3 regions of the Arthrobacter ginkgonis genome follow, and region 2 is predicted to be linked to each of the others. Evidence: riboswitches for the same ligand, from Rfam matches in the RefSeq annotation. Region 2 holds a riboswitch; each other region holds the start of a gene.
What was found. A riboswitch is a leader RNA that binds a small molecule or an ion and turns the genes downstream of it on or off. The one in region 2 is predicted to bind S-adenosylmethionine.
Positions count from the first base shown of each region.

Region 1: it holds a riboswitch for S-adenosylmethionine, as region 2 does, so the genes downstream of both, ABD912_RS21015 (hypothetical protein) here and ABD912_RS02200 (acyl-CoA dehydrogenase family protein) in region 2, are expected to answer to the same signal.
Region 3: it holds a riboswitch for S-adenosylmethionine, as region 2 does, so the genes downstream of both, ABD912_RS18120 (flavin reductase family protein) here and ABD912_RS02200 (acyl-CoA dehydrogenase family protein) in region 2, are expected to answer to the same signal.

Region 1 is NZ_BAABEO010000034.1:24,227-34,100, forward strand. Features, by position in the region: gene ABD912_RS21000 (aldehyde dehydrogenase family protein) at 1-668, shown strand, start outside; gene ABD912_RS21005 (GMC family oxidoreductase) at 669-2,309, shown strand; gene ABD912_RS21010 (APC family permease) at 2,672-4,369, shown strand; gene ABD912_RS21015 (hypothetical protein) at 4,406-4,861, opposite strand; SAM riboswitch class IV at 4,872-4,989, opposite strand; gene ABD912_RS21020 (siderophore-interacting protein) at 5,145-5,990, shown strand; gene ABD912_RS21025 (DUF805 domain-containing protein) at 6,019-6,531, opposite strand; gene ABD912_RS21030 (biliverdin-producing heme oxygenase) at 6,656-7,339, shown strand; gene ABD912_RS21035 (DNA-3-methyladenine glycosylase I) at 7,368-8,006, opposite strand; gene ABD912_RS21040 (alpha-ketoglutarate-dependent dioxygenase AlkB family protein) at 8,003-8,713, opposite strand; gene ABD912_RS21045 (methylated-DNA--[protein]-cysteine S-methyltransferase) at 8,710-9,345, opposite strand; gene ABD912_RS21050 (RNA polymerase sigma factor) at 9,342-9,874, opposite strand, start outside.
Region 2 is NZ_BAABEO010000006.1:145,683-155,556, reverse strand. Features, by position in the region: gene ABD912_RS02215 (PucR family transcriptional regulator) at 1-1,069, opposite strand, end outside; gene ABD912_RS02210 (ArgE/DapE family deacylase) at 1,298-2,641, shown strand; gene ABD912_RS02205 (LLM class flavin-dependent oxidoreductase) at 2,751-4,166, opposite strand; SAM riboswitch class I at 4,288-4,376, opposite strand; gene ABD912_RS02200 (acyl-CoA dehydrogenase family protein) at 4,567-6,069, opposite strand; SAM riboswitch class I at 6,079-6,176, opposite strand; SAM riboswitch class I at 6,584-6,679, shown strand; gene acs (acetate--CoA ligase) at 6,685-8,649, shown strand; gene ABD912_RS02190 (AraC family transcriptional regulator) at 8,698-9,726, opposite strand.
Region 3 is NZ_BAABEO010000024.1:68,979-78,852, forward strand. Features, by position in the region: gene ABD912_RS18095 (acyltransferase family protein) at 1-1,739, shown strand, start outside; gene rpsF (30S ribosomal protein S6) at 1,964-2,269, shown strand; gene ABD912_RS18105 (single-stranded DNA-binding protein) at 2,311-2,901, shown strand; gene rpsR (30S ribosomal protein S18) at 2,964-3,203, shown strand; gene rplI (50S ribosomal protein L9) at 3,219-3,671, shown strand; SAM riboswitch class IV at 3,850-3,963, shown strand; gene ABD912_RS18120 (flavin reductase family protein) at 4,012-4,521, shown strand; gene ABD912_RS23590 (helix-turn-helix transcriptional regulator) at 4,518-4,616, opposite strand; gene ABD912_RS18125 (4-hydroxyphenylacetate 3-hydroxylase C-terminal domain-containing protein) at 5,143-5,376, opposite strand; gene ABD912_RS23595 (4-hydroxyphenylacetate 3-hydroxylase N-terminal domain-containing protein) at 5,337-5,585, opposite strand; gene ABD912_RS18130 (ABC transporter substrate-binding protein) at 6,153-7,598, shown strand; gene ABD912_RS18135 (ABC transporter permease) at 7,625-8,644, shown strand; gene ABD912_RS18140 (ABC transporter permease) at 8,641-9,537, shown strand; gene ABD912_RS18145 (ABC transporter ATP-binding protein) at 9,537-9,874, shown strand, end outside.

The DNA.
Region 1 (9,874 bases), on a different contig from region 2:
GGGCCTTTGTGCATTCCGGGCAGGTCTGCTCTGCCGGAGCGCGGCTGGTGGTCGAGGAATCGATCGCCGAACGCTTCGTCGACGAGCTGGTCCGCCGCGCGCGGGGCATCCGCCTTGGCGGTCCATTCGACGAGGCCGCCGAAACCGGGCCCCTGATTTCCGCGGCCCATCGCGAGAAGGTCCACGCCTATGTGCAGCGCGGCGTGGCCGAGGGTGCGCGCGTGCGGTGCGGAGGGGCGGTGCCTGAAGGGCGGAAGTACGACGCCGGTTTCTACTACCAGCCGACCGTCCTGGACCGCGTGCGCAAGGGAATGTCCGTCGTCGTGGACGAAGCGTTCGGCCCGGTAGTGACGGTCGAAACTTTCCGTACCGAGGACGAGGCCGTGGCGACCGCCAACGACACGATCTACGGCCTGGCCGGCGCCGTCTGGACCCAGGATGCCGGCAAGGCGCAGCGCGTGGCGGGCCGGCTGCGGCACGGCACCGTCTGGATCAACGACTACCACCCCTACCTTCCCCAGGCCGAGTGGGGCGGCTTCGGCCAGTCCGGCGTCGGTCGCGAGCTCGGTCCAAGCGGCCTGGCCGAATACCAGGAAGCCAAGCACATCTACCAGAACACCAGCCCGCAGGTGACCGGCTGGTTCGCTGACCACGGCAAGGAGAACTAGATGCACACTGACAACATCGAGAAGCTCAATGACCGGGAGTTCGACTACATCGTCATTGGCGGCGGATCCGCCGGCGCCGCGGTCGCCGCCAGGCTAAGCGAGGACCCGGCCGTGTCCGTGGCGCTGGTGGAGGCCGGCCCGGACGACCGCGGAATACCCGAGGTGCTGCAGCTCGACCGCTGGATGGAGCTGCTGGAATCGGGCTATGACTGGGACTACCCGATCGAGCCGCAGGAGAACGGCAACTCTTTCATGCGGCACGCCCGCGCGAAGGTCATGGGCGGCTGTTCCAGCCACAACTCCTGCATCGCCTTCTGGGCCCCGCGGGAAGACCTGGACGAGTGGGAGTCCAAATACGGCGCCACCGGCTGGAATGCCGAGGCCGCCTGGCCGCTGTACCGGCGGCTGGAGACCAACGAGGACGCCGGCCCGGACGCGCCGCACCACGGTGACTCGGGCCCCGTGCACCTGATGAACGTGCCCCCGGCGGACCCGGCCGGCGTCGCGCTCCTGGATGCCTGCGAACAGGCGGGCATTCCGCGCGCGAAGTTCAATACCGGCAGCACCGTGATCAATGGCGCCAACTTTTTCCAGATCAACCGCCGCGCGGACGGCACCCGCTCCTCCAGCTCGGTCTCCTACATCCACCCGATCATCGAGCGCGGGAACTTTACCCTGCTGACTGGCCTGCGCGCCCGCCAGCTGGTGTTCGACGCGGACAAGCGCTGCACCGGCATCGACGTCGTGGACTCGGCGTTCGGCCGGACCCACCGGCTGTCCGCGCGGTGCGAGGTGGTCCTGTCCACCGGCGCGATCGATTCGCCCAAGCTGCTCATGCTCTCCGGCATCGGCCCGGCCGCGCACCTGGCGGAGCATGGCATCGAGGTCCTGGTCGACTCTCCCGGCGTCGGCGAGCACCTGCAGGACCACCCCGAAGGCGTTGTGCAGTTCGAAGCCAAGCGGCCGATGGTGCAGACATCGACGCAGTGGTGGGAAATCGGCATCTTTACCCCCACCGAGGACGGCCTGGACCGCCCCGACCTGATGATGCACTACGGCTCCGTCCCATTCGACATGAACACCCTGCGGCACGGCTATCCCACCACGGAGAACGGCTTCAGCCTCACCCCGAACGTCACCCATGCCCGCTCCCGCGGCACCGTCCGGCTGCGCAGTCGCGACTTCCGCGACAAGCCCGCGGTCGACCCGCGGTACTTCACCGATCCGGTAGGCCATGACATGCGCGTTATGGTTGCCGGTATCCGCAAGGCGCGCGAAATCGCCGCCCAGCCCGCCATGGCCGAATGGACCGGCCGCGAGCTTTCCCCCGGCGTCGACGCGCAGACCGACGAGGAACTGCAGGACTACATCCGCAAGACGCACAACACCGTGTACCACCCCGTCGGCACCGTCCGCATGGGACCCGCCGATGACGACATGTCGCCGCTCGACCCCGAGTTGCGGGTCAAGGGCGTCACCGGCCTGCGCGTCGCCGACGCCTCCGTGATGCCCGAGCACGTCACGGTGAACCCCAACATCACCGTCATGATGATCGGCGAACGGTGCGCGGACCTCATCCGCGCCAGCCGAAGCGGCGAAACGCCGGCGGCGGAGCCGAGGCTCAGCGCGGCCCTCGCCTGAGCGGCAGCGCTTTGCCGGGGGCAGGCGCGAACAGGACTGAACATCTGTTCATTCGCACGTCTTGAACGCATGTTCAGCATCGACTAGCCTGCTGGCTATGATGCACGTCACACCGAAGTCCGACGGCGTGCGTCCGTAACCTTTGGTCCGCATCCGGCAGCCGGTGGGCTTGCTTTTCCCCGGGAAGCCCGTCTTTCCCGGGAAGCGGGGCGGACACTACGGCTAGTCATCAGCAGTGGGGGGAGACGGTCCGGGCGCCGCGGCGCGGTGCCCGGACCGTCGATTTCAGCAGCGTGATCCACTCCGCGTCCAATGGAGGCCGCGGGTAATCACCATTGTGCTTTTCTGACTTAGGAGTTCAGATGTTGGAACCCAGCAAGAGTACTGATTCAGGCGGCATGGACGAGTTCGGCTACGCCCAGACCCTGGACCGCAGCATCGGCAAATTCGCCAGCTTCGCCGCCGGGGTCAGCTACATCTCCATCCTCACCGGCGTATTCCAGCTCTTCTACTTTGGTTTCTCCATGGCCGGTCCCGCCTATGCGTGGTCCTGGCCCATCGTTTTTGCCGGCCAGCTGATGGTCGCACTCTGTTTCGCCGAACTCGCGGGTCGCTACCCGGTGGCCGGATCCGTCTATAACTGGGCCAAACGGCTCTCCTCGGGCACCTTCGCCTGGCTGGCGGGCTGGCTCCTGCTGCTGTCCTCGATGATGGCCCTGGGCGCCGTCGCGCTGGCCCTCCAAATCACGCTGCCGCAGATTTGGTCAGGTTTCCAGATCGTCGGCGACGGCACCGGCCAGTACGACTTCGCGATCAACGGCGTGCTGCTGGCCAGCATCATGATCGGTATCTCCACGCTGATCAACGCGTTCGGCGTGAAGCTCATGACCCTCATCAACAGCGTCGGCGTGTTCGTTGAACTGGTGGCGGCCGTGCTGCTGATCCTGGCCCTGCTCTGGCACGCGGTCCGCGGCCCGGGAGTCCTCTTGGACACCTCCGGCTACGGGGAAGGGCACCCGCTGGGGTTCTTCGGCGTCTTCCTGATCGGCGCCATGGCCTCGGGCTACGTCATGTACGGCTTCGACACCGCCAGCTCCCTCGGCGAGGAAACGAAGGACCCCAAGCGCACCGCGCCCAAGGCCATCCTGCGCGCCGTCACCGCCTCCTTCCTGCTGGGCGGGCTGATCCTGCTCGGCGGGCTGCTGGCCGCTCCGGACCTCAATGATCCGAAGGTGGGCCATGCCGACGGCGGCCTGCAGTACATCGTGCTCTCGGTGCTGGGCGGCCCCTTCGGCAAGGCCTTCCTGGTCTGCATCGTCGTGGCCGTCATTGTGTGCACCCTGGCGGTGCACGCGGCCGCCATCCGGATGATGTTCGCGATGGCCCGGGACAACAACCTGCCGTTCAGCCGGCAGCTCAGCAAGGTCGATCCCGTGCGCAGGACGCCTGCCGTGGCGGCCATCGTCATCGGTGTCATCGCGGTGATCCCGCTGATCGTCAACGTGATGCAGCCGGCCATTTTCACCATCATGTCCAGCATCAGCATCGTCCTGATCTACCTGTCCTACCTGCTGGTCACCGTGCCCATGCTGCGCAACAGGTTCCTGAGGAAGTGGCCGCTCAAGGAGGAAGAGGCCGGCAAGGCCGGATTCAGCCTCGGCAAGTGGGGCCTGCCGGTGAACATCCTGGCCGTGTTCTGGGGCGGGGCCATGACCCTGAACCTCATCTGGCCGCGGCAGGAGATCTACAACTCCGTTCCGCCGTTCGAGTGGTACCTGCAGTGGGGCGGCGTGCTGTTCGTCGGTGCCGTCGTGATTGGCGGCACGCTCCTCTACCGCCTGAAGATCCGCCACCAGACGGGGGTGCTGGCCGAGCACGCGGCGGCCGTCGCGGCCCATCCGTCCTCGGGCTCCGCACGTACCGAACCGTCGGCTGCCCCCCGACCGCTGCCGGATCCTGTCCGGGCCGGGGCCGGCCTGTCCAGCGCGGACATTGCCAGTGAGATCCCTGACGCGCTGCCAGCCAATGCTGCCCTGTCAGAGAAAGGCACGGGGTCGTAGATCGGGCCCTTGGGGATGCCCGCGGGGCCGCTGCTCCTAGACGGCGTCGAACTCGGCGAAGTCGGCGGTCACCGCATTGAAGAAGCGCTCCAGCTCGGGGTCGTGGTCCAGCGGACACGGGACCAAGGGCTCCAACGACAGGCTGAGGTAGCTGCGCCCCGCCTGGCGGCGCGGATCCGCGGGCATCCCCAAAACCCCGGCCTCGGGGTTCCACACCGGCTCGGCGCGGCGGCCGGTCCGTCCGAGCGAGTCCAGCAGCCGGGCGTGCTCGGCCAGGGCCAGGGCATCATGCGTGTAGGCCAGGACCTGCTCCCCGCAGAACGTCACCATCCGCACTGCCTGTTCGGCCACGTCCACGTCCACGCTGGTGATCCGTTCCCATGCCGTGGCATCGCGGAGGGCCCCGGCCACGGTCCGGAGGTGGAGGCGGTGCCCGCGCCCGAACAGGGTGCAGTTCGCTTCGGCGCCGGCGGAGGGGATCGGATAGCCCATGGGGGACCTTTCGTTGCTCTTGTCCGGAGCGGTGTTGCACCAGACCACTTCGTCATCCGAACCACCCGTGAAGCATGGGGTTGGTGTGCGGTCGGGTCGGAGCCCAAACATGGCCGCAGCTCGTGAAGCTTTTCCTAATGGTATCCCATTCTCCAAGGCGCCAGCGTCGCGCAAGTTGCTTCGCGGGCCGGAGTGGGATTGGCTGGGAAGGAACGCTTTAGGCAACCCTTACCTCGGGTTGGTCCCGAACGTCCCCGCCGAACGCCCGCGAAGAGGAACCGCCATGACCGCAGCACCCGCCGCCCGCACCCCACGTCCCGCCCGCCCGCAGGTGGTGCTCGAGGTGCTCGCCACCGAACGCCTCAGCCCCCACATGGTGCGGCTGACTCTGGGCGGGGAGGGGTTTGCGGGGTTCCAGAACAAGGACGCCACGGACAAGTACGTCAAGATCCTCTTCGCCGATCCGGCGCTGGGACTGGAACCGCCGTACGACCTGGAGGCACTGCGCGTGAAGCTGGGCCCGGAGGCCGTGCCGGTGCGCCGCACCTACACGGTCCGCCGCGTCGACGAGGCGGCACGGACGCTGCAGATCGACTTCGTGGTCCACGGAGACGAGGGCATCGCCGGGCCCTGGGCCGCGGCGGCGCAGCCGGGGGAGAAGGTCTGCTTCAACGGACCCGGCGGGATGTACGCGCCGGATCCGTCCGCCGACTGGCACCTGCTGGCCGGGGACGAGTCGGCACTGCCGGCGATCTCCGTCGCGCTGGAGGCCCTGCTGGACGACGCCGTGGGCGTCGCCTATCTGGAGGTCGCGGGCCCGGAGGACGAGTTGGAGCTCGCCGCGCCCGCCGGCGTCGAACTGCGCTGGCTGCACCGCGGCGAGTTCACCCCCGACTCCACCGTGCTGGCCGCAGCGGTCGAGGCCGGAGCGTGGCGCGAGGGGCGGGTGCAGGTCTTCGCGCACGGCGAGCGGGAGGTCGTGAAAAACCTGCGCCGCTACCTTGCCGAGGAACGCGCGGTGGACCGCAGGCAGCTGTCCCTGTCCGCCTACTGGGCCTACGGCCGGGCCGAGGACGCGTTCCAGGCGGAGAAGCGCGAGGCGGTCGGGCAGATCTTCCCCGAGGGCTGAGGCGCCTCCCGGAACCGGGCCGCAGGCCCTACATGGCCTGCGGGTAAGCCGGCGGCAATGACGATCGGGCGTCGAAGCGCGCGCCCTGGGGGTGGGAGGGCAGCACCATGAAGATGAGGATGATCAGCCCGCCGACGCCGGGTATCAGGGACAGCAGGTAGAACCAGCCGCTGTAGTTGGCATCGTGCAGCCGGCGCACCGCGATGGCGATGCTGGGGATCAGGACCGCGAGGGAGTAGGCGGCCAGCAGGACGATCAGCACGACCGTCAGCGGGGCGGGCCGCCAGTTCTCAGGGTCCGGCTCGTAGTCCATCTGGGGATTTCCCGTGGCGACGATCGAGATGGCGAGGAGGATCGAGCCCACGGTCGCCACCAGTGCGTTGAACAGGGCGGCCCACCAGTACTCGCTCCGGCTGGCCCGCCCGGAGAAGGTCGCGTACTTGGTGAAGAACCGTTTGATGGCCTGGCCGAAGCTGGCGTTGTAGAGCGGCTGGTCCAGGGGAACGGGGGAGTTCCCGCTCCGGGGCAGGGGCTGTGCCATGGAAGGTCCTCTCATCAGGCGGTATGCGTCGGCCGGAGTGATCCTCCCGACCATAATCCGCCCGGGTGTCCCGGCGGGGAAGGCCGCGGGGGCCTATGATGGCGAAAAGATTGGGAGGCCCACCATGACCGAGACCCCGGAGACCACCTTCTCGGCCCGTTTGCGCCACGCCACGCAGGCGGAGCACTCCCGGGCGGAGTCCGCCGAATTCATCTCCACGCTGATGGAGGGGACCCGCAGCGCGCGGGACTACGCCCTCTTGCTGTCCCAGTACCGGTTCATCTACTCCGCCCTGGAGGAGGAATGCCGCTCCCTGCGCGAGCGGCCCGGGGCGGGGGACCTGCTGGCGGAGTTGCTGGATCCCCGGCTTGAGCGGCTGCCGTCCATCGAGGCGGACCTGGCCGGCCTGGTTCCGGCCGTGGGGCTGGACGCGGCGCCCGGAGCGCTTCCGGCGACCCGGGAGTATGCGGCGCGCATCCGCGCGGCGGCCGCGGAGGATCCGGCACGCCTGGTGGCGCACCACTACCTGCGCTACCTGGGGGATCTTTCCGGTGGCCTGGCGATCGGCAGGCTGGTCGCGCGCCACTACGGCATTGTCCCGGAGCACCTGAGCATGTGGACCTTCCACGGCATCGACAAGCCCAAGGTGTACAAGGACGGCTACCGGGCCAAGCTGGATGCCTACGCGGTGGACGACGCCCGCGCCGACGCGCTGGTGGACGAGGCGGCCTCCGGCTTCGCCCTGAACCGGGCCCTGTTCGCCGAGCTGTTGGGACTGTCCCGGAAGGTGGCGCCAGCGGTGGCCTAGCGCGCGGGCCTTGCCCCGCGCTTACCGGTCAGCCGGGCCAGACCCCCGAGGTCCCGCGCCGGTGGCTATCCACCAGGTGGGTGTCCACGATGCCGGTGGCCTCCATGAGGGCGAACATCGTCGTGGGGCCAACGAACGCGAAGCCCTTCCTGCGCAGCGCCTTGGAGAGGGCCACCGACTCGGGCGAGGTGGTGGGCACCTCGGCCATGCTTCGTGGCTCCGGCGTTACTGCGGGCCGGAAGGACCACACGAAATCCGCCAGCCCGCCCTCGGCCCGCAGCGCGATCGTCGCCCGGGCGTTGGTGATCGCGGCCAGGATCTTGGCCCGGTTGCGCACGATCCCCGCGTCCGCCATAAGCCGCTCCACGTCCGCCTCGCCGAATGCGGCCACGGTATCCGGGTGGAAGCCGCCGAACGCGGTGCGGAACGCCGGCCGCTTGCGCAGGATGGTCACCCAGGACAGGCCGGCCTGGAACGCCTCGAGGCTGAGGCGCTCGTACATGCCCCGCTCATCGCGCACGGGCATGCCCCACTCGGTGTCGTAGTACTCCCGCAGCAGCGGGTCCCGGCTGGCCCACGCCGGCCGGACGAGTCCGTCGTCGCAGAGCACGACGCCGGCGGCCGCCTTCGCGGACACGTTTTCCGCGGGCACGGGTGCCTCGGTCACGGGGCGTCCTCTCCCGCTTCCGGCGCGTCCAGGCCGGTGGCGCGCAGCGTGATGTTGATCCTGCCTCTTCCTTCCAGCCCGCACCCTTCCGGCGCGGTGCCGGGAAACACCTTCGGCACCCCGTGGTAGGCGAGCCGCGAGGGGCCGCCGAACACGAACAGGTCGCCGGAGCGCAGCTCCACGTCCGTGTAGGGGCGGGTCCGGGTTTCGGTGTTCCCGAAGCGGAACAGGCAGGTGTCCCCGATCGAGAGGGACACCACCGGTTCCCGGGAGATTTCGTCCTTGTCCTGGTGCATGCCCATCTTCGCCATGGTGCCGTCGCCGATCGTGCCGTAGTGGTTCGCCAGCGCGGCGTCCGGCACGTAGCCGGCGGCAGCGGCGCCGTCGTACGCCTCCGCCACGGCCTTGCGGCCCAGCCGCACCAGCCACTCCGGCAGCGGCAGCACGCGGGCGCCGTTCACGTCCGTGGCCTCGCGCGTGTAGCGGTAGGGCTGCCAGTGCCAGCCCAGGCAGACCGTGCGCACCGACATCGGGTGCCCGCCGATCCGCGCCGCCCGGGCGGGCACCGGACCGGCCGCCCACTCCCGGAAGCGCTCGACGATCCAGGCCTGCTGCTCCAGGGTCAGCCAGCCGGGCACGTGCACCGCCCCCGGGGCGACCTCCCGGCGCGGGCGGGCCAGCAGGTCGTCTCCGAAGAGTTCGGTCACGCCGCGGCTTCCATCGCCAGCAGCGTGGTCTTGGCCTCGAGCCCGCCCAGGTAGCCGCCCAGGCTGCCGTCAGTGCGCAGCACCCGGTGGCACGGGACGACGACGGGCAGCGGGTTGGTGGCGCAGGCGGAACCCACGGCGCGGACCGCGTTGGGGTTGCCCACCAGGCGCGCGACCTCCGCGTAGGACTCCGTATGTCCGAAGCCGATCTCCGAGAGGTGCTCCAGCACGGTGAGCCGGAACCCCTTGGACAGGGAACGGTCCAGCGGCAGGTCGAAGCGGCGGCGGTGGCCGGAGAAGTACTCGTCGAGCTGGCGGGCGGCGTTCTCCAGCCGGCGCGGGGAGCGCAGGATACGCGGGCCGATCCGTTCGGCCAGGGCCTGCAGGACGGCGTCGTGGTCCTCGCCGGCGAAGGCGACCCGAACCAGGCCGCGCTCGGTCGCGGCCAGCAGCAACTCCCCGAGCGGAGTGGGGACGGTGGTGTAGGCGATGTCGAGGATCCCGGCATCGGCCGCGGCGACCTCCAAGCGCTCGTGGAGGGAGGCGAGCGCTCCGGCGGGAACGTCCCGGAGGGGTTCCAGCACGCTCTCTTGGTCAAGCGCGGCGGTGGTGGGGGACTGGATGGCTGTCATCGGAGGACTTCCTCCTTGGGAATATGAGGGGTCGAAATTTCGGGGAAGGGGGGTTCGGGAGTGGCGGCGGGGGAGCCGGAAGGGGACGGGCGCGGGATCGCGTCCCGCAGCCGCTTGATCCCGTCGGAGGCGGCACGGCGGGCTGCCTCGGGCGTGCCGCCGAGGATTCCGGCGACCTCCCGGTAGGGCAGCCCGGCGACGTGGTGGTAGGCCACCGCCAGGCGCTGCTTCTCGGGCAGCGACGCGAGGGCTGCCCACAGGGAGGGCTCCCGGTCCCGGGGGAAGCGCAGGTCCTCGGGAATGCCGAGCGTGGAGACCGCCTCGGGCAGGTCGTCCGAGGGGAGCGCGCGCCGGGCGGCGGCCCGCACGGCGTCGATCGCCTTGCGGTGGGCGATGGTCACCAGCCAGGCCTCGACGTTCGCGTCCGCCGGCAGTGCGGGGTAGGCGCCGAGCGCGGCCAGGAAGGTTTCCTGCCAGGCGTCCTCGCTGTCCGGGCCCGGACCGAGCACGGCGCGGCACACCCGCAGCA
Region 2 (9,874 bases):
CGAGGCCGGTGAGCTGCGTGAAGCGGCGCAACCGGTTCAGCACGGTGTTGCGGTGGCAGTAAAGCGCGGCTGCGGTGTCGGTGACGGACCCGTTCCCGGCGAACACCCGCACGGCTTCCAGGAGATTCTCCCGGTCGTGCCGGGCCAGGCCCTCGAGCGGGGCCAGCCGTTCGCGGGCAAAGGATTCGGCCACCGGTCCCAGCCGGAGCGCCATCAGCCGGTCCCAGGAGCGGTCGAGGGTCGCGGCCGCGGCCGCCGATTCGACCAGCCGTCCCAGCTCGCAGGCCACGGTCCACATCGCCGGCAGCTGGTCCACTCCGCGGGCCGGCGGCGAGATGCCCGCGGGCATGGCCGCAAGCGCCGCCACCAGCTTCGGATCGAGCCCGGCCGAGGCGTCGATGATGCAGAACTCGATGCCGTCCAGGGTGTCCAGCGGCGTGCCGGGCAGGTGCTCGGTCATCAGGTCACGGAAGCGCCGGGCGTGGTCGGGGCACCCGGCGGCCACCACGAAGGTCCCGTCGATCCGCAGTCCCAGCGCGTCGGCGGCCTCGGCGCGAAGCCGGGCGTCGCCGGTGCCGGCCAGCAGGTGCCGCAGGAGGAAGGCGCGCTCCAGTTCCACCTCGCGGTTGGTCCGGGCCACCTCGTCCATGTAGCCGGCATGGACGTTGACGGTGTGTGTCTCCACGGTTTCCCAGATGGCCACCACTTCGGCGGAGAACTCCGCCCTGTCCGCGTCGTCCACGTAGGCGCCCATCGCCTCCCACAGGAAGCGGAAATCCATCCGGACCGCGCGCAGGAGCGAATCCAGCGGCACGCCTTGGGTCGCACGGCGCCTGCCCACCTCCGCGGACACCCGCGCCAGTTCCTCGGCGGTCGACTCTCCGGCGATCAGCCGGAACACCGTGCCCAGCATCTGCCGGGCCGTCCGGTACAGCTCCTCGTCCCCGACCACCGTGGTGAGGTAGCCCGGCAGGCGCCGAACCTCGGCCACGTACCGCTGCGAGATGGCGTCCAGGTCGGCCAGGCAGAGCAGCGCCACGCGCCGGCTCATCGCGTCCGGATTGTGCATCCACACATCCTATGGCCCGCATCGGCTGCGTTCATCGATTGCCGGGGCGGTCCTGGACCCTCGAAAATTGACGGAGACCCGGCGGCCGGTTGGCCCGCCGTCGACCTATCCACCCCGCCGTCGGCCTATCCGAGCTGCCCCGCCCGCTTGGTCCCCGGTGGAGATTCACACAGCGCGGGGCGCCCCGCGACCTCCACTCCGGCCCGGAAACCCCCAAGGAAAGACACCATGCCCCTGGACCCCCGTCACGCCCGCGCGATCCTCGACGCCGTCGACGCGAACTTCGACGCCCAACTCGCCTTCACCCAGGACCTGGTCCGCCACCCGTCCCTGCGCAACCAGGAATCCTCGGCGCAGGACTTCCTCTACGAAGCGATGGCCGCCCGGCGGCTGGAGATGGACCGCTGGGAGCTCGATCCCGCGGACCTCGCCACGTACCCCGGCGCCGGCGCGGTCGCCGTCCCCTACACGGACATGACCAACGTCGTGGGAACCTACACCCCGGCCCTCGAAGACCTGGAGCGGGAAGAGGGGCGCTCGCTGATCCTCAACGGCCACGTCGACGTGGTCCCGGAGGGCCCCCTTGCGGAGTGGAGCCGGTCCCCGTGGGACGCGGCCATCGTCGACGGCTGGCTCTACGGGCGCGGCAGCGGCGACATGAAGGCCGGGCTCGCGGCCAACCTCTTCGCCTTCGACGCCGTCCTCGCGGCGGGGCTGGTCCCCCAGGGCAGGATCCACTTCCAGTCCGTGGTGGAGGAGGAATGCACGGGCAACGGGTCGCTGGCGGCCCTGCAGCGCGGCTACACCGCCGATGCCGTGATCATCCCGGAGCCGGAGGAGAACATGCTGGTCCGCGCCAATGTCGGGGTGATCTGGTTCAAGGTCCGCGTCCGGGGCAACCCCACCCACCCGCGGGAAATGACCAAGGGCTTCAACGCCATCGATGCGGCGCACACCGTCATGGCACGGCTGCGCGAGCTGGAGCGGGCCTGGAACGCGGAGAAGTCCTCCCACCGGTACTTCGAGGACCTGGAGCACCCCATCAACTTCAACCTCGGCGGCATCCAGGGAGGGGACTGGCCCTCCAGCGTGCCGGCGTGGTGCGAGCTGGACGTGCGGATCGCCCTGTACCCGGGCATGGGCGCCGACGAGGCCTGGGGCCACATCCAGGAGTGCCTCGGGCGGATCGACCAAGACGAGTTGGGCAACCCGATTTCCACCGCGGCCACCCGCACCGGGTTCTACTCGGAGGGCTACGTGCTGGAGGAGGGAAGCGACGCGGAGGAGGTCCTGCGCACGTCCCACCGGGCCGCCTTCGGCGAGGAACTGCAGACATTCACCACCCCCGGGTACCTCGACGGCCGCGTGTTCGCGCTCTACGCGGGCATCCCGGCGCTGGTGTACGGGCCGGTGTCCGAGGCCATCCACGGCTACGACGAGCGGGTCGAGCTCGAATCCGTGCGCCGGGTGACCAAGTCGATCGCCCTGTTCATCGCCGAATGGTGTGGCGTCGCCGAGCAGGCGCAGTTGGCCGGGGCCACTTCCGCGGGCCACGGCGAAGCCGGCCTCTGATCCCGGCACCGCCTGGGACCGGTGCCATACGGGCCGGAAACGTACGACGGCGGCACTGTACCTTCCGCGCGGAAGGTGCAGTGCCGCCGTCGTACCGGTGGGTTTTCCGCTACTGCCCGGTGACGGCCGGCTGCAGGCGGAAGGCCGCACCGCGGTGGGCCTCGGGAAGCTTGTCGCCCTTGCCGAACAGCTTGTGGCGCAGCGTGCCCTCGACGTATTCGGTCGGGTAGGCGCCGAGCTTCTGCAGTTCGGGGACGATGAACTCGACGATGTCCTCGAAGGTGCCCGGGGTGATCGCGTAGGCCAGGTTGAAGCCGTCGACGTCGGTCTCCTCGACCCAGTCGATGAGCTCGCGGGCCACCTCTTCGGCCGAGCCGACGGTGATCGGGCCGAAGCCGCCGACGCCGACCCACTCGGCTAGCTGGCGCACGGTCCACGGCTTGCCCTCATCGCCGGAGGCCTTCTGGAAGGTGGCGACGGAGGACTGGATGGCGTTGGACTTCACGTCGCCGATGGGCTCGTCCGGGTTGAAGGTGGACAGGTCAACGCCCATCCAGCCGGAGATCAGCGCCAGCGCGCCCTGGATGTCCGCGTAGGACTTGTACTCCTCGAACTTGGCCCGGGCGGTGGCGTTGTCGGCACCGGTCACCACGGTCTGCATCGTGTAGATGCGGATGTCGTAGCGGCCGCGGCCGGCGGCCTCCGCGGCGTCGCGGATCCTGGCCACGGTCTCCTTCAGCAGCTCCTTGGTGGGGCAGGTGACGAAGACGGCCTCGGCGTTCGTGGCGGCGAACTTCATGCCGCGCGGGGAGGCGCCGGCCTGGAAGATCACCGGGGTGCGCTGCGGGCTCGGCTCCGTGATGGCGATGCCCGGGACCTTGAAGTACTTGCCCTCGTGGTTGATCTCGTGGACCTTGGACTGGTCGGTGAAGACGCCGGACTCCACGTCCCGGACCACGGCGTCGTCCTCCCACGAGCCCTCGAGGAGCTTGTAGACGACCTCCAGGTACTCGTCGGCATGGTTGTAGCGCTCGTCGTGCTCCATCTGGTCTTCCTGGCCCATGTTGCGCGCGGCGGAGGGCAGGTAGCCGGTGACGACGTTCCAGCCGACGCGGCCGTTGGTCAGGTGGTCCAGCGTGGCCAGCCGGCGGGAGAACGGGTAGGGGTGCTCGTAGGCGGTGCCGGCGGTGACGCCGAAGCCAAGGTGCTCGGTGACGGCCGCCATGGCGGAGACCAGCATGAACGGGTCGTTGACCGGGACCTGGGCGGCGGTGCGGAGCGGAACCTCGTTGGTGCCGCCGAAGACGTCGTAGGTGCCCAGCACGTCGGCGATGAAGAGACCATCGAAGAGGCCCTTTTCCAGCACCTTGGCCAGGTGCGTCCAGTAGCCGATGGTGTTGTAGTCCGCGGACTTGTCCTGCGGATGGCGCCAGAGGCCCGGGGACTGGTGGCCCACGCAGTTCATGTCGAAGGCGTTGAAGCGGACGTGGCGGCGCTGCGGGACCTCGGGGCTGTTCCCTGTCACGGTGGTTCCTTCCGAAAGTGGCGGGCAATCCGTGGAGCCTGCACCGTCACGCACCTGCGGCCCGTCGGGCGCACGCGGGTGCGCGTGTCCGGTGTTTCCGGGGCTCAGGTGAATCGGGGATTCTCCATCGGTTCTGGCATTAGCACCGTCCCCGAAGGGTGGTTGCTGCGACGTCGACAAGCCAGGTCTCTCGGCCGCTCTGGATGGGTGCCGCCGGAAAACCGGACCGGCAACTCCATCCATGGAACCGCACTTCCTTCGACGCCTCAACCCGCGGGCGACTCATGGCGAAACAATTGGCCCGGTACGGGCGTGTCGCCTTCCGTTTATTCAAGGAGCCATCCCGCAAAGCGCGGGGCAGCAGGGTCCCTGCAAGAGAGCGGCCAGGGGTCCCCGCGCGCTAGGCCTGGGCGGCGTCCCCGACGGCGTCGAACTTGCGCGGGGCGGCCCCGTTGACCTCGTAGTCCCCGACGATCCGGGCCTTGTACATGGCCGGGTTGTGGGTGGCGACCGTGCGGGCGTTGCGCCAGTGCCGGTCCAGGTTGCACCCGCGGGCGGTCGAGGAGGCCCCGAGTCCGTCGAAGAGTTTGGTCGCCGCGGCCAGGACGATCGGCTGCACCGCCGCCTGCGCGCGGTTCGCGGCCAGTTCGCAGACCGCGTACTGCTCGGCGGGGGTCAGTCCGGGGGCGGCGATCACCGACTCGAGTTCCGCCACCGCGGCCAGGACCACGGCGTCCACGGTGAACGCCGACGCGGAGATCTCCCCCACCAGCTGCAGCACCTGCGGATCGTGGCGCGGGGACGCCCCGGTGCCGGTGCTGAAGGCGCGGGTGCGCTGCTGGACCGCGTTGCGGGCGTCGGCGAGCACCGCGCGGGAAATCCCGGCCTGCACGGCCAGCAGCACCAGCTGGAACACCGCCGATTCCGGGTGCACCACCAGGTCGGAGGGGGTCAGCAGGGTGTCCACCGGCACGTCGCGGAAGGTGGTGGAGCCGGTGCCGGTCAGCTGCTGCCCGAAGCCGTCCCAGTCGTCGAAGATCCGCACCCCCGAGTGCTGGGTGGGCACGACGGCGATGTGCCGGCCGGCCACGCCGGGCAGTTCCGCGGCCACGGCCACCCAGTCCGCGAAGATCGTCCCCGTGCAGTAGTACTTCTCCCCCGAGACCAGCCAGCCGCCGTCGCGCTCGCGCAGCACCGTGTTCAGCCGGCCCAGCGCGTTGCCGCCGCGTTCCGTGTAGGCGTTGCCGACCAGCTGCCCGGAGACGAAGCGGTCGAACCAGCGGCGGCGCTCCGCGCCGTCCTCCAGCAGCAGGATGGACTCGACGAAGCCGACGTGGGAGCGCAGCAGGTGGGCCACCTGCGAATCCGCCTCGGCCAGCTCGATCAGCAGCCGGAAGGTGTCGCTGAGCGAGGCCCCGTAGCCGCCGTCCGTGGCGGGCACGCGCACGGCGCCGAAGCGGACCTGGTTCAGCCAGGCGACCGGCTCGTACGGCAGGACGCGGCCGGCGTCGCGCTCGCGCGCGCCCTCGGCGATGCGCGCAAAAACGGGACGGAAGACCTCGGCGAGCTCGTCGTAGCCGCCGTCCGCGGGCACGCCGGGGGTGATCTTGATCAGGTGGCGGGGCGGAAGCGGGGCGCGGTGGGCGTCCAGGTCCACGGCGTCGAGGTCGGCGGCACCCAGGTCTCCCCCGTCCACGTGCACCGCGTCGAAGCTGGTGGCGTCGAAGCCCGTGGCATCGAAACTTCCCGCGTCGAAGGCGTCCTTGGCAAACCGGGTGGCGTCGTCATGGACCGCGTTGGGCTGGATCGCCTGGGTGGGGGCAGCAGGGGCCGGGGTTGCCTTGGCGCGGGCTCCATTGACTTGGATCCCATTGACACGGGCAGAGGCGGACGACAGGGACACGAGAATCACACTCCATCGGTTCTGGCGTGAGCACCTTCCGCCCGGATGCCGGGAAGGGGTTGCTGCGGCGTCATGGAGCCAGATCTCTCGGCCGCTCTGGATGGTTATGCACCATTGTTGTCACACGGATCCACGTCACGCCAAGTCCCCCCGCGTCACACCGCGTCACGTGCGGATCGAATTTTCTTTTATGCGGAGCCTTCTTTGGGGCTTCCGGCGCGGGAATCGGTGCCGGAAGTCCCGATTGTGGCCAAGAAATTTCACTCGTTTGCCTTCTCGGCCCCGGGAACCGCTCACCCCCGCGGGCCGTCCCGCGGCGTTTCACCAAAGCCAACCGCCCCCCCTCCTGCGTTTCGCCAAGGGTTGTTGCTGGGTTTGGGGCCAAAACCCAGCAACAACCCTTGGCGAAACGGAAAGCGGGAGCAGGAACCCTTGGCGAAACGCCGGCGCAATTGTTGCGTTTTCGGGCGCCCCGGTTTGCCCGCGGCACGCCCCATGTCTTTTAGTTGATGTGAAACCATCCCGAGCGGCCGAGAGATCTGGCTCCATGACGCCGCAGCAACCACGCAGGCCATGCCCGCGCAGGTGCTTCAGCCAGGACCGATGGAGCTGAGCATGACATTCGTTGACACTCCCGCCCGCACCGAGGCCGCCGAGAAGGCCTGGACAGAGGCCGAACGCATCGCGTTCTGGGAGGACGCCGCCCGCCGCCTGGAATGGGCCGAGCCCTGGCACACCGCGCACACCTCCACGGCGGTCGACCCCGCCGCCCGGCGCGGACCCGAGATCCGCTGGTTCGACGGCGGCAAGCTCAACGCGGCCGTGAACTGCGCCGACCGCCACGTGGCCGCCGGCCGCGGGGACAAGGTGGCCCTGCACTTCGAGGGCGAGCCGGGCGACCGCCGCACCGTCACCTACCGCGAGCTCCAGGAGCTGGTCTCCCAGGCGGCCAACGCGCTGCTGGAGCTGGGCATCACCAAGGGCGACCGCGTTGTCATCTACCTGCCCGTGCTGGTGGAAACCATCGTGATCACGCTGGCCTGCGCCCGCATCGGCGCCGTCCACTCGCTGGTGTTCGGCGGCTTCTCCGCCGAGGCGCTGCGCTTCCGCGTCGAGGACACCGGCGCCAAGCTGCTGGTCACCACCGACGGTCAGTTCCGCCGCGGCCAGGCCGTTCCGGTCAAGGAGCATGCCGACCAGGCCGTCTCCGGCGACAACGCGATCGAACACGTGCTGGTCCTCAACCGCACCGGGCACACCGACATCAACTGGGTCGAGGGCCGCGACGTGTGGTGGCACGACGTCGTCGACACCCAGCCGCGCACCCACGAGTCCGAGGCGTTCGACGCCGAGACCCCGCTGTTCATCATGTACACCTCCGGCACCACCGGCCAGCCCAAGGGCCTGGTCCACACCACCGGCGGCTACCTCACCCAGGCGTCGTGGAGCCACGAGTTCCTCTTCTCCAACCCGGACCCCGCCCAGCGCGACGCCGACGTGCACTGGTGCACCGCCGACCTGGCCTGGGTCACCGCGCACACCTACGAGATCTACGGGCCGCTCTCCAACGGCGTCACCCAGGTCATCTACGAGGGCGTCCCGAACGCCCCGCACCCGGGCCGCCACTTCGAGATCATCCAGCGCTACGGCGTGACCGCCTATTACACGGCCCCGACGCTGGTGCGTTCGCTCATGGGCTGGTTCCCGGAGGGCATTCCGGCCGAGTACGACCTCTCCTCGATCCGCCTGTGCGGCACGGTCGGCGAGGCCGTGAACCCGGAGGCGTGGAAGTGGCTGCGCACCCAGGTGGGCCGCAACACCCCGGCCGGCGTGCCCATGGTCGACACCTGGTGGCAGTCGGAGACCGGTTCGACCGTCCTCTCCCCCCGCCCGACGGATGCCTCCTTCAAGGGCGGCAGCGTCTCGCGCCCCCTGCCCGGCCTCGCCGTGGACATCGTGGACGACGCCGGCGCGGCCGTGCCGGCGGACACGCAGGGCAACATCGTGGTCACCAAGACGGGCCCGTCGATGGCCCGGACCGTCTGGGGGAACCCGGAGCGCTACTTCACCTCCTACTGGGAGAAGTACGCCGCCCAGGGCTGGTTCCTCGCCGGGGACGGCGCCCGCTTCGACGCCGACGGCGACATCTGGATCCTCGGCCGCACGGACGACGTCATCAACATCTCCGGGCACCGGCTGTCCACCATCGAGATCGAATCGGCGCTGGTGTCCCACCCCGCCGTCGTCGAGGCCGGCGTCTGCCCGACGGTCGACGCCAAGACCGGCCACGCGGCGACCGCGTTCGTGGTGCCGCTGGACAAGTCGCTGATCTCCGGAGCCTCCGCGGAGACGCAAGCCGCGGCGGCCGCCGAACTGCGCGAGCACGTCTCCAAGCAGATCGGGCCGATCGCCAAGCCGCGCGAGATCGTCTTCGTGCCGGACGTGCCCAAGACGCGTTCGGGCAAGATCATGCGCCGCCTGCTGACCCAGCTGTTCGAGGGCACCACGCTGGGCGACACCACCAGCCTGCAGAACGAGCCGTGCATCGCCGAGATCAAGGACATCTGCGAGGCGCGCTAGGAGAGGCCCGCCAGACCGCTGGCCCGCGCAACTTCCCAGGCCCCAGGCTCAGGACTTCGCGCGGGCCAGCGTCGCCGAGGGAGCCTCGCCGTAGCGTTGGAGGTAGTAGGCGGAGAACCTGCCCAAGTGGGAAAACCCCGAACCCGTCGCGGCGGCCGCGACGGTCAGGCGGTGGGCGCCGGAAGGGTCCTGCAGCAGGGCCCTCGCCCTCTCCAGCCGGATCTCGCGCAGCAGCTGCGACGGCGTCGTGTCCAGGAACTCGGCAAACGCGGCATGGAGCTGCCGGGGGCTGATGCCCACCGCGGCGGCCACGGCCTCCACCGTCAGCTCCTCGGCGCACCGCTGCTCCATGATCCGCCGGGCCGCGCGCACGTAGTCCGGGCCGGACCGCGCAACCGCCCGCTCCCCTGGCCCCTGACCGGCGCCGGACAGGGCCGCGGTCAGGTGCGGCGCCAGCCCCAGCGTCATGTTGGCCAGCAGCGAGGCCACCAGGGCCTGCCGGAAAATCCCGTCCTCCAGCAGCTGCCGGTCCTCAAGCGTTCGGCAGGCCTCGAGCCAGGCGGCGGAGACCAGGGCCGGCGCGGCCAGCTGCAGGGGCCGCTCCGAGGACAGCGACACCGGCGAGCGCAGCGGCCCGCCCAGACGGGATTCGAGCTGCGCCTCGATGATGCCGGCGTCCGTGGCGGCGACCAGGGCGCCGCGGACCGGATCCGGGGCCATTTGGGTGCGGTGGCGGGAACTCAGGGCAAAGGGGGTCGAGGCCACCCACCGGTTTTCGCAGGACTCCACGAACATGGGTCCCAGCGGGATGACGACGACGACGCGCCGTCCGGACGGCGGGCTGTCCACCGTCAGGCCCGCCCCGTACGCCACGTGGACGATGCCCAGGGGGCCCAGCTGCAGCCCGTGGACTGCTCCGTCGAGCCGGGTTCCCTGGTGCAGGAGAAGCTGGTGGTGCTCGCCGGTGAGGCCGTCGACGGCATCGCGGATCGCCCGGGGCGAGGTGCTGCGAGCCAAGGGGCGGCTGCCCAAGAGGGGCGCGTCGGCGAAGCCGTGCCTGTAATCGACCGTCGTCAAGGACCCTCCCTCCGGAACCGGCTGTTCAATGTTAGCCGATCGTGACGCTCGTCACAATATGCAGAGAGGGTGGGTGCCCGGCCACGGCGGAGGGGCCGGCCAAACGCCCGCCGCCCCCTCCGCCGCACGCCCCGCACCGGGCAGCTCC
Region 3 (9,874 bases), on a different contig from region 2:
AGCACTTCTGGTCCCTGGGCGTCGAGGAGCAGTTCTACCTCGTCTGGCCGTTGCTGGTCGCGGGTGCGGCCGCCCTGGCCGCCGGCCGCACCGTGCTCCGGTCCCGATCCCGGCCCCGGGCGCCGTTCCCGCTCCGGTCGGGGGACCGTTTCCCGGCCCTCGCCGGGGCGCTGTTCGGCGCCGTGGTGGTGGCGTCCCTGGGCTGGAGCATCCACCTGACCGGTGCGGGAGACCCGGCCGCCTACTTCGTGACCCCCACCCGCGTCTGGGAACTGGCCGCCGGCGGCCTGCTCGCGCTGGGCATGGAGTCCCGGCCGGATCCGTGGCCCTGGCGCCCGTGGTTGTGGCCGGGGCCGGCCCGCGCGGCGGTGGCGCTCGCCGGATTCGCGGCCATCGCCGCGGCGGCCTTCGGGTACGACGCCGGCACCCCCTTCCCGGGTGGTGCGGCGGCACTGCCGGTGGCCGGGACGGCGGCCGTGATCGCGGCCGGGCGGACGTCCGGCCCGCTCGCGCTGAACCGGCTGCTGGGCCTGGCGCCGGTGCAGTGGGTGGGGGACGTGTCCTATTCGCTGTACCTGTGGCATTGGCCGGTGCTGGTGTTCCTGGGACCGCGCCTTGCGGGCTGGACTCGCGGCCGGGACCCGGGCGAGTCTCCCGGGTGGGAGGCTGCGCCGCAGGTTGCGGGTCTGGTTCTGGCCTCGCTGCTGCTGGCCGCGGCCAGCCACCGGTTCATCGAGGTTCCGGCCCGGCGGTTCGCCCCGCTCGCGGCGTCCCGCTGGCGGACCCTGGCGGCCGGGACCGCCGCCGTCGCACTCGCGGCGGGACTCGCCGTCGTGCCCGGGCTGCGGCAGCAGGCAGTGGTGGCCGGGCAGCAGGACGCGGCGGGGCAGCTGCTCGCCGACCCGCCTCCGGACTTCGGCGCCTCCGCCGGGGGAGGGCTGCCTCCGGCGTACGTGGACGGGACCCGGACGGTCGTCCCCGTGCCCGCGCGCGCGGAGCAGGACCGCCCCCGCTTGGGTGCCTGCATCCAGGGGCAATCCTCCGCAGAGAGGCACGAGTGCACGTTCGGCGCCGAGGGCGGGACCGTGACGGTCGCCCTGATCGGGGACTCCCACGCCGTCCAGTGGTACCAGCCGATGCTGCAGGCCGCGCAGCGCAACGGCTGGACCCTGGTCACCTACCTGAAGAATTCCTGCCCCTTCAGCGCCGCGACGCGCACGCTGGAACTCAAGGGCCGCACGGAATGCACCGAGCCGAACCAGCGGACCCTGGAACGGATCCTGGAGCGCGGGGACATCGACGCGGTGGTGACCTCCTACTGGGCCGGAGCCGAATTCGCCGGATCCGCGGCGGAGGGGTTCGCCGCCTACTGGGAACGGCTGGAGGACGCGGGGATCCAGGTGTACCCGATCGTGGACACCCCGCGGCCCGGGCACCGGGTCCCCACCCCGGACTGCGTCGTGGAGCATGCGCCGGCCCCGCGCCCGTGCGGCGCCCCGGAAGGCGCGGCCTTCGAGCGCGCGGACGCCACCCGGCAGGCCGCCAGGCTGGAGCCCCGGGTGGACGTGCTGGACTTCCGGGACAGGTTCTGCGCCGACGGTTTCTGCCCGGCGGTGGTCGGCAACGTCCTGGTCTACCGGGACCACCACCACGTCACCGACACGTACATGCGCACCCTGGCGCCGGCGTTCGGGGACCGGCTCGGTGCGGCCCTGCGGGCCGACGGGCTGGACTGGTGACATCCCGCCGTCCACAACCCCGGCGCGGCCCGCATCCGCGCACTGCCGGCCGGCGGGCGGGACCGCGCGCCCACCGGCGCGTTTAGGGTGGGGAGCGGGTATCCGGTAGGATGGGTCAGGCTGTTTCCGCCGTGTTCGCAACCGGACGAAGGCGGGAACACAACGCAAAGAACCTCCTGTTACGGATATCCCGTGACCGCTTAGCCCGAAGGAGGTGGGTTCACATGCGTGCTTATGAACTGATGGTGCTGATCGACCCCGAGGTCGACGAGCGTACCGTTGAACCGACCCTTGCCAAGTTCCTGGACGTCGTCCGCAACGATGGCGGAACCATTGACAACGTAGATGTCTGGGGCCGTCGCCGCTTGGCCTACGACATCAAGAAGAAGAACGAGGCCATCTACGTGGTGGTTAACTTCACCGCAACCCCGGCCACCTCCGCGGAGCTTGACCGCCAGCTGTCTCTGAACGAGACCATCCTGCGCACCAAGATCATCCGCCCGGAGGACCAGAAGGTTTCCGCAGAGTAATTCTGCGGTTTCCCTCGTAGAACAAGACGACAGGAGGCACGATGGCAGGCGAGACCGTCATCACGGTTATCGGTAATCTCACCGGTGACCCGGAACTTCGTTTCACCCCGTCCGGGTCCGCAGTGGCGAACTTCACCATTGCCTCGACCCCGCGGACCTTTGACCGTCAGAGCAACGACTGGAAGGACGGCGAAACGCTGTTCCTTCGCGCGTCGGTCTGGCGCGAGGCTGCCGAAAATGTCGCCGAGACGCTGACCAAGGGCATGCGAGTCATCGCCCAGGGCCGGCTGAAGTCGCGTTCCTACGAGACCAAGGAAGGCGAGAAGCGCACCGTAATCGAGCTCGAGGTCGATGAAATCGGCCCGTCGCTGCGGTACGCCTCCGCCAAGGTCACCCGCACCCAGCGCTCCGGCGGTGGTGGCAACGGTGGCTTCGGCGGCGGCAACGCCGGCGGTTTCGGTGGCGGCAACGCAGGCGCCAACGCCGGTGGTTTCGGTGGCGGCGGCAACGCCGGCGCCAACTCCGGTGGCAACTGGGGCGCCCCGGCCGAGGACCCGTGGGGTTCCCCGGCTTCCGGCAACAACGGCGGAGGCTGGGGCAGCAACCCGGGCTCCGACGAACCGCCTTTCTAAACAACTTATCCACCATCCCGCAGAGAACTTCTGCGGGCTCCCCTTAGTAAAGGAGCTCCACGATGGCTAAGGCTGAACTCCGTAAGCCCAAACCAAAGTCCAACCCCCTGAAGGCCGCTGACGTCAAGGTCATCGACTACAAGGACGTCGCGCTGCTGCGCAAGTTCATCTCCGACCGCGGAAAGATCCGTGCCCGTCGCGTGACCGGCGTCTCCGTCCAGGAGCAGCGCAAGATCGCTCAGGCCATCAAGAACGCGCGCGAAGTTGCCCTGCTGCCTTACTCCGGCGCTGGCCGCGGCTAAGGAAGGGAAACCAACATGGCAAAGCTCATTCTGACCCATGAAGTCACCGGCCTGGGTGCCGCTGGCGACGTCGTCGAGGTGAAGGACGGTTACGCACGTAACTACCTGCTGCCCCGCAACTTCGCCATCACCTGGAGCAAGGGTGGCGAGAAGCAGGTCGAGTCCATCAAGGCCGCCCGTGCTGCCCGCGCCGTCGCTTCCCTGGAAGAGGCCAAGCAGCTCGCTGCGTCCCTGTCCGCCAAGCCGGTCAAGCTGACCGTCAAGGCTGGCGCCACGGGCCGCCTGTTCGGCACCGTCAAGGCCGACGACGTCGCCAAGGCTGTCGAGGCCGCTGGCCTGGGCAAGATCGACAAGCGCAAGGTGGAAATCACCGAGCACATCAAGTCGACCGGTGCCCACCAGGCCACCGTCCGCCTGCACGAGGACGTCTCCGCGACCATCGACCTGCAGGTCGTCGCCGCGAAGTAAGTCTGGCAACAGCATTCCACCGGTGCCCTAGGGTGCCGCGTGGCGAAAGGGTCCCGCTTCGGCGGGGCCCTTTTGCGTTTCCTCAAATTGCGTTCTGACAGCCCGTTTCGACGCAGTACGCAACAGAAGCCCGGGTTCCTTTGACCGGGCGCCCGCCAGCGCCGTAGCGTTGGTGACGAATCAAGAGCGTCAACGCGAAGCCCTGGCTTGTTGGCCGACAACCCTCTTTCGGTAGTGGGGTGTTCCAGGTGATGATTCGGCCGCCCGGAAAACCGGCCGGCAAGTACCGCGTGGGGGGGGCGCCATACCACCCGCGCGCCCGACGTCGAAGGATCAAGCCATGGCCCTCACCGATGACCTCTCCGCGAACTCCCTGCGCACCGCCTTCTCCCGCTTCCCCTCCGGCGTCGCGGCGCTGTGCGCGATCGTCGACGGCGAGCCCCAGGGCATCGTCGCCTCCTCCTTCACCGTGGGCGTGTCCCTGGAGCCGCCGCTGGTGATGTTCGCCGTTCAGAACTCCTCCCGCACCTGGCCGGTGGTGCGCCGCAACGCGCGCATCGGCGTGTCCATCCTCGGCGAGGCCCACGAGGACGTCTGCCGCCAGATCTCCGCCCGCACCGGCGACCGCTTCGCCGGGCTGGCCCTGGACTCCACCGACGAGGGCGCGCTGTTCCTGCACGACGCCGCCCTGTGGCTGGACTGCTCCGTGGAGCAGGAGATCCCGGCCGGGGACCACCACGTGGTGCTACTGCGCGTGCACGGCCACGCCACGCACGACGACGCCCACGCCCCGCTGGTCTTCCACGGCTCCGCGTTCCGCCGGCTGCAGAGCCGCGACGCGCTGGTCTAGCCGCCCCGGTTCCCGGCCCGCGCCGCGAGATCCCGCCGATAGGCGTTGGGGGAGCGGCCGCAGGCCTGCCGGAAGACGCGGGAGAAGTGCCGCACGTCGCGGCCCCCACCGTTCGGCGACGAACCCCATGGCGTCCGCGAAAGAGGCGGTCACCAGGTCCACCGGCGCCGCCGACTCCCCGTTGAACCGCCGGGCATAGGGCAGCGTCGAGTCGTGGACCGTGAAGTCCTTGGGTCCCAGCGCCGCCGAGTTGGCGCCCTGTTCGATGGTGCTCCGGCCCGCCAGGTGCAGCGAGATGCCGACGAACGGGTCCGCCCCGGCCGCGGCCAGCCGTTTGGTTCGGTCCACCCAGTGCGGCCCGGAGGAAACCGTGAAGGGCCGGATCCCGTTGACGGTGACGGCCTCGATCAGCGCCGAAGGAGGGGTGCTCGCTCCTGATTCCCAGCGGCAGCATCAGCCCGTCCACCAGCACCCGCCGCTCGGGCAGGTGCGCCGCGGTGCGCGCGCAGTATCCGCCCTCCGGGCCGTCCTTTCCGCCATCCTCACCAAGCCATGCACGACGCCGGCCCGCGCCACCAAGGCGGGGCCGGCGTCGTGCGGTGCCCGCTAGAGATTGAACTGCTACAGGTTGAATCGGCCGATCATGTTCACGTCCTTATTGCGACCAGGCCCGGGACGGTCCAGTAGTCCTCGTCGCACTCGCCCATGAACTGGTCGGCGAACGCCCCCGTAGCTGCCCCGGTAGTAGCGCTCGTCGTGCTTGTGGCGGGAGCCGAACCCGGTGTTGGTGGCGTCCCACAGGGCCTTGAGGGTCTTCACGCGCTGCAGGGAATCGATGCCGTTGGACCCGGGCACATACTGGCCAGGAAGGACGCCTTGCAGTCCGGGCTGCGCCCCATCCAGCCGTAGGACATTTTGGCCCACTCGGCGATCGCGTCACGGCCCTTGATCAGGTCCGCGGAGGACTTCGGGGCCCTGAACCAAGCGTAGGTGCGGCCTTCCGCTGCCCCCAACCCTACGGATGTATGCCCCGCTGTGGGCGCAGAGTGCAGGAGGGGGGGCATCCCAGCTCAGAGCGTCTGGCCCGCCGCGGCCCGGGCCCGCCGGGACGGACCACCACATCCTGTGACCCGTGGTGCGGGTGTCAATGCCTGGGGTGTGGAACGGGATGGTGCTGGGCGCATGTGGTGGTTTCCTCCCGGGAGGCGACGTGCCCGGCGCCCGGGCGGCGGGGGCTTGGAAATGCGTCCGGCCGGCGCCGTCGAGGTGCCTCATTCCTTGGAGGCCGAAAACCGACAAATCACCATCGGGCATACCAAAAGTGGAAATTGGCCAAGAAATCTTGCCAATTAAGGTGACATGAACCACGTTCTATGGAAATCTGTATACCAGTTGAGGTCGACTGGTTCCTGCGAGATCGGATGCCGGGCCGAACTCACCGAACCGAGCGGCACTCCCTGATCAGCTTCGCCCGCCCCTAGGGCAGGCACATTGAAAGGTTTCCCATGGCTCGCACCACTTTCCGGATGACATCCCTGCTGGCGGCTTGCGTCGGCACGGGCCTTCTTGTGACATCTTGTGGTCTCTCCGCCCCTGCTTCGACGAATGGGGCCCCGTCCCGCGACGAGGCCGTGGTGATCGGTACACGCCTGATGGCGGAAACGCTCGACCCGCAGCAGGCCTCGAACGCAACCAACGAGTTCTACAACGCGCCGGTCTACAACACCCTGGTGACGTTCAACGCCCAGGGGGAACTCGCTCCCGAACTCGCCGTCGAGTGGGAGATCGCCAAGGACGCGAAGTCCTTGACCCTGAAACTGCGGGACGGCGTCACCTTCCACAGCGGCAACCCGTTCACGGCCGACGACGTCGTCTACACCCTGGAACGGGCCAAGAAGGTGGGCACCGGAGTCGCCGCTTTCATCGCGGGCGTCGAGTCCGCCACCGCCCAGGACGACTCCACCGTGACGATCAAGTTGCGCGAGACCAACCTGGACGCCATCAACGCCTTGAGCATGGTCTACATCCTCGACTCGGCCCTGGTGAAGCAGCACGAAGGCAACGACAACGCACAGCAGTGGCTGGCAAACAACGACGCCGGCTCCGGCGCCTTCGCGATGAAGGCCTTCAAGCCCAGCCAGCAGGTCTCGCTCGCCCGATTCGACGGCTACTGGGAGCCGCTTGCAGGCCGCCCGTCCGTCTTGGAAATGCGGATGATCCCCGAAGCCAGCGCCGTCCGCGATGAACTGCAAGCCGGCGGCATCGATATCGGCTACGAAATCGCGGCGGCTGACAAGCCCCTCTTCGAATCGTCCGACAAGTACCAGGTCGTCACCATCCCGGGTCCGATCCAGACCTACGTGAACCTGAATATGAAGGGCAAGTGGACCTCCGATCCCCGGGTGCGCGAAGCGCTGCAGCTTTCCTACGACTACCAGGGCCACCTGGACACCATCCTGCACGGCCGGGGCAAGTTCGCCACCGGCCTGGCTTCGGACACCGTCCGGTGCCGTGCCGAGCTGCCCGCGCTCCACCAGGACCTGGAACGGGCCAAGAGCCTGATCAAGGAGGCAGGCGCCGAGGGAGCGACCCTGACGCTCGCCTACCAAACCGGCCCGGTCGAGCACAACATGGCCGGCACCGTCCTCCAGTCTTCCCTGCGAGAGATCGGCCTGAACGTCGAGATCAAGAACGTGACCTTCCCGCAGTACCTGGAGATGCTCTCCTCGCCCGAGACGGTGCCCGACCTCGGGATCGCCTGGGACTTCGCCGCGTACCCGTCGGTCGGCCCCATGCTGCAGCGGGCCTGGCATTCCTCCGCGATCGGACAGACCAACGCGTCCCAGTACAGCAACGCCCAGGTCGATGCCCTTCTCGATGCGTCCGCGGAAAGCGTCGATGCCCAGCAGGCCTGTGACGACCTTGTCGAGGCCCAAAAGCTCATTGCCGCAGACCGTCCGACCCTGTACGTGGCCAACCGCGCCATCCAGATCATTGCCGACAAGCGCGTGACCGGCATCCAATTCATGCCCACGAGCCAGGTGTTCGACGCGAGCCTCATTGAGCTCGCCAAGTAACCGTCTGGCACAGCACAAGGGAAACAATGAACAAGTACATCTCACGGCGGGTCGGCCTGGCCCTGGTGAGCATCTGGGGAGTCGCGACGATCGTGTTCTTCCTCTCCAAGCTCATCCCCGGCGACATCGCACGCATCGCGGCGGGGCGGACCGCCACAGCAGAGCAGGTGGCCCAGGTGCGCGAGAAGCTCGGGCTGGACGAACCCCTGCTCGCGCAGTACGGCGCCTTCCTGGGGCGGGCGGTCCGGGGAGACCTCGGGACCTCCGCCTTCACGCACCAGAGCGTCGTGTCCGACATCGCGGCGGTCCTGCCCACAACGGTCCAGCTGGTGATCGTCTCCATGCTGATCACCCTGCTCATCGCGGTGCCGCTCGGGGTGGTCGCGGCAGTGAATGAGGGGCGTGCGGCGGACACCGCGGCACGGATCATCTTCGTGATCGGCGGCGGCATCCCCGTCTTCTGGCTGGCGATCATGCTGCGCTGGCTTCTGGGCGCCAACCTCGGCTGGTTCCCGATCTCCGGCACCAACGGCTTCGGGATGAGTCCACCGACGGTCACCGGCTTTACGCTGGCCGATTCGCTGGTGTTCGGTTCGGTCGCCAACTTCGTCGATTCGTTCCTGCACCTGCTCCTGCCGGCCTTGGCACTCAGCGCCCCGTTCGTGGCGACGCTGGCACGCAACGTGAGGTCGAACATGATGAGCGCCCTGAAATCTGACTTCATCTCCTTCGCCATCGCCAAGGGGGTGCCGCCCCGACGCATCATCGTTCGCCACGGCCTGCGCAGCGCCATGGGATCGACGCTCACCCTGGTGGGCATGCAGTTCGGGTGGATGATCAGCGCCGCCCTGCTGGTGGAGACGGTCTTCAGCCTGCCCGGGGTCGGAAGCTACCTGCACATGGGCATCATCAACCAGGACACGTTCTCGGTCCTGGGAGGGGTGCTGGTGATCGGAATCGTCTTCATTTGCCTTGCCGTCGTCGTCGACGTCCTCCAGATGGCCATCGACCCGCGGGTCCGTCTTTCCCAAGTAGGTGCACCATGACACTGCCAAACCTTTCCGCCCCCTCCGCGGCTGCCGGGATCGGGAGCCAGATCAACAAGGTGGTGCGCGGATTCTGGAACCGGCGCACGCCGTGGCTCGACCGGTTCTCGATCGTGCTCGTGGGGGTCATGGTGGCCATGGCTGTGCTGGGCCCCCTGTTCCTGCAGCATGACCCCTACCAGGCCAACAGCAAGGAAGCGCTGCTCCCACCCAGCCCCAGCCACTGGATGGGAACGGACGACGTGGGCCGCGATGTGCTCTCCCGCCTGGTCGTCGGTGCGGGCCAAACGATCTTTGCCGCCGCACTGATCGTCCTGCTCGCCACGGTGGTCGGGATCCTGGTGGCCAGCATCGCCGCGGTCTCGACCAAATGGATCGACGAGACCATCATGCGGGCCTGCGACATCTTCATGTCCCTGCCCTCCCTGGTGCTTGCCTTGGGCATTGCGGCCGCCCTGGGTTCGTCGATGACCTCGATCATCATCGCGATGGTCGGAGCGCTCTGGCCCAGCACCGCCCGGCTGGCCCGCGGCATCATCCGGGAAACCATGACCAGCACCTACACCGAAGCCGCCCGTATTCTCGGCGTTTCGAAACCGCGGCTGCTGCTCAAGCACGTGTTGCCCAACTCCCTGGACGCGATCTACGTGCACGCCAGCATGGAGGTTTCCGGAACGATCGTGATGATGTCCGGCCTGGCCTTCCTGGGCGTCGGGGCGCCTCCGCCCAGCGCCGACTGGGGCTCCATGATCGCCCAAGGCAAGGACTACATCACGAGCGCATGGTGGGTGGCCCTCTTCCCCGGCATCGGGATCACGCTCGGAGCCATCGCCTTCGGCCTGCTGGGCGATGCGGTACGAAACTATGTCGACCCGACCACGAGGAGGTCCTAGTGGAAAACGGCACCCCTCTCCTTCAGGTGGAGAAGCTTTCCGTCCACGTGCCCGAAGCCAACCGGATCGACCGGGGGCGGGGGGACCTGCTCCTTGTCGACGACGTGGGCTTCGACATCCAGCCGGGGGAGCGCCTCGCCCTGGTGGGCGAATCGGGATCCGGAAAGTCAATGACGGCCAAGGCCATCATGCAGTTGGACCGGAACATGGCCCTGAGCGGCTCGATCCGCTGGGAGGGCCGCGAACTGGTCGGCGCGCCCCCGGCCACCATGCGCCAATTGCGCGGCAGCGCCATGTCCATGATCTTCCAGGACCCGATGACCGCGCTGAACCCCGT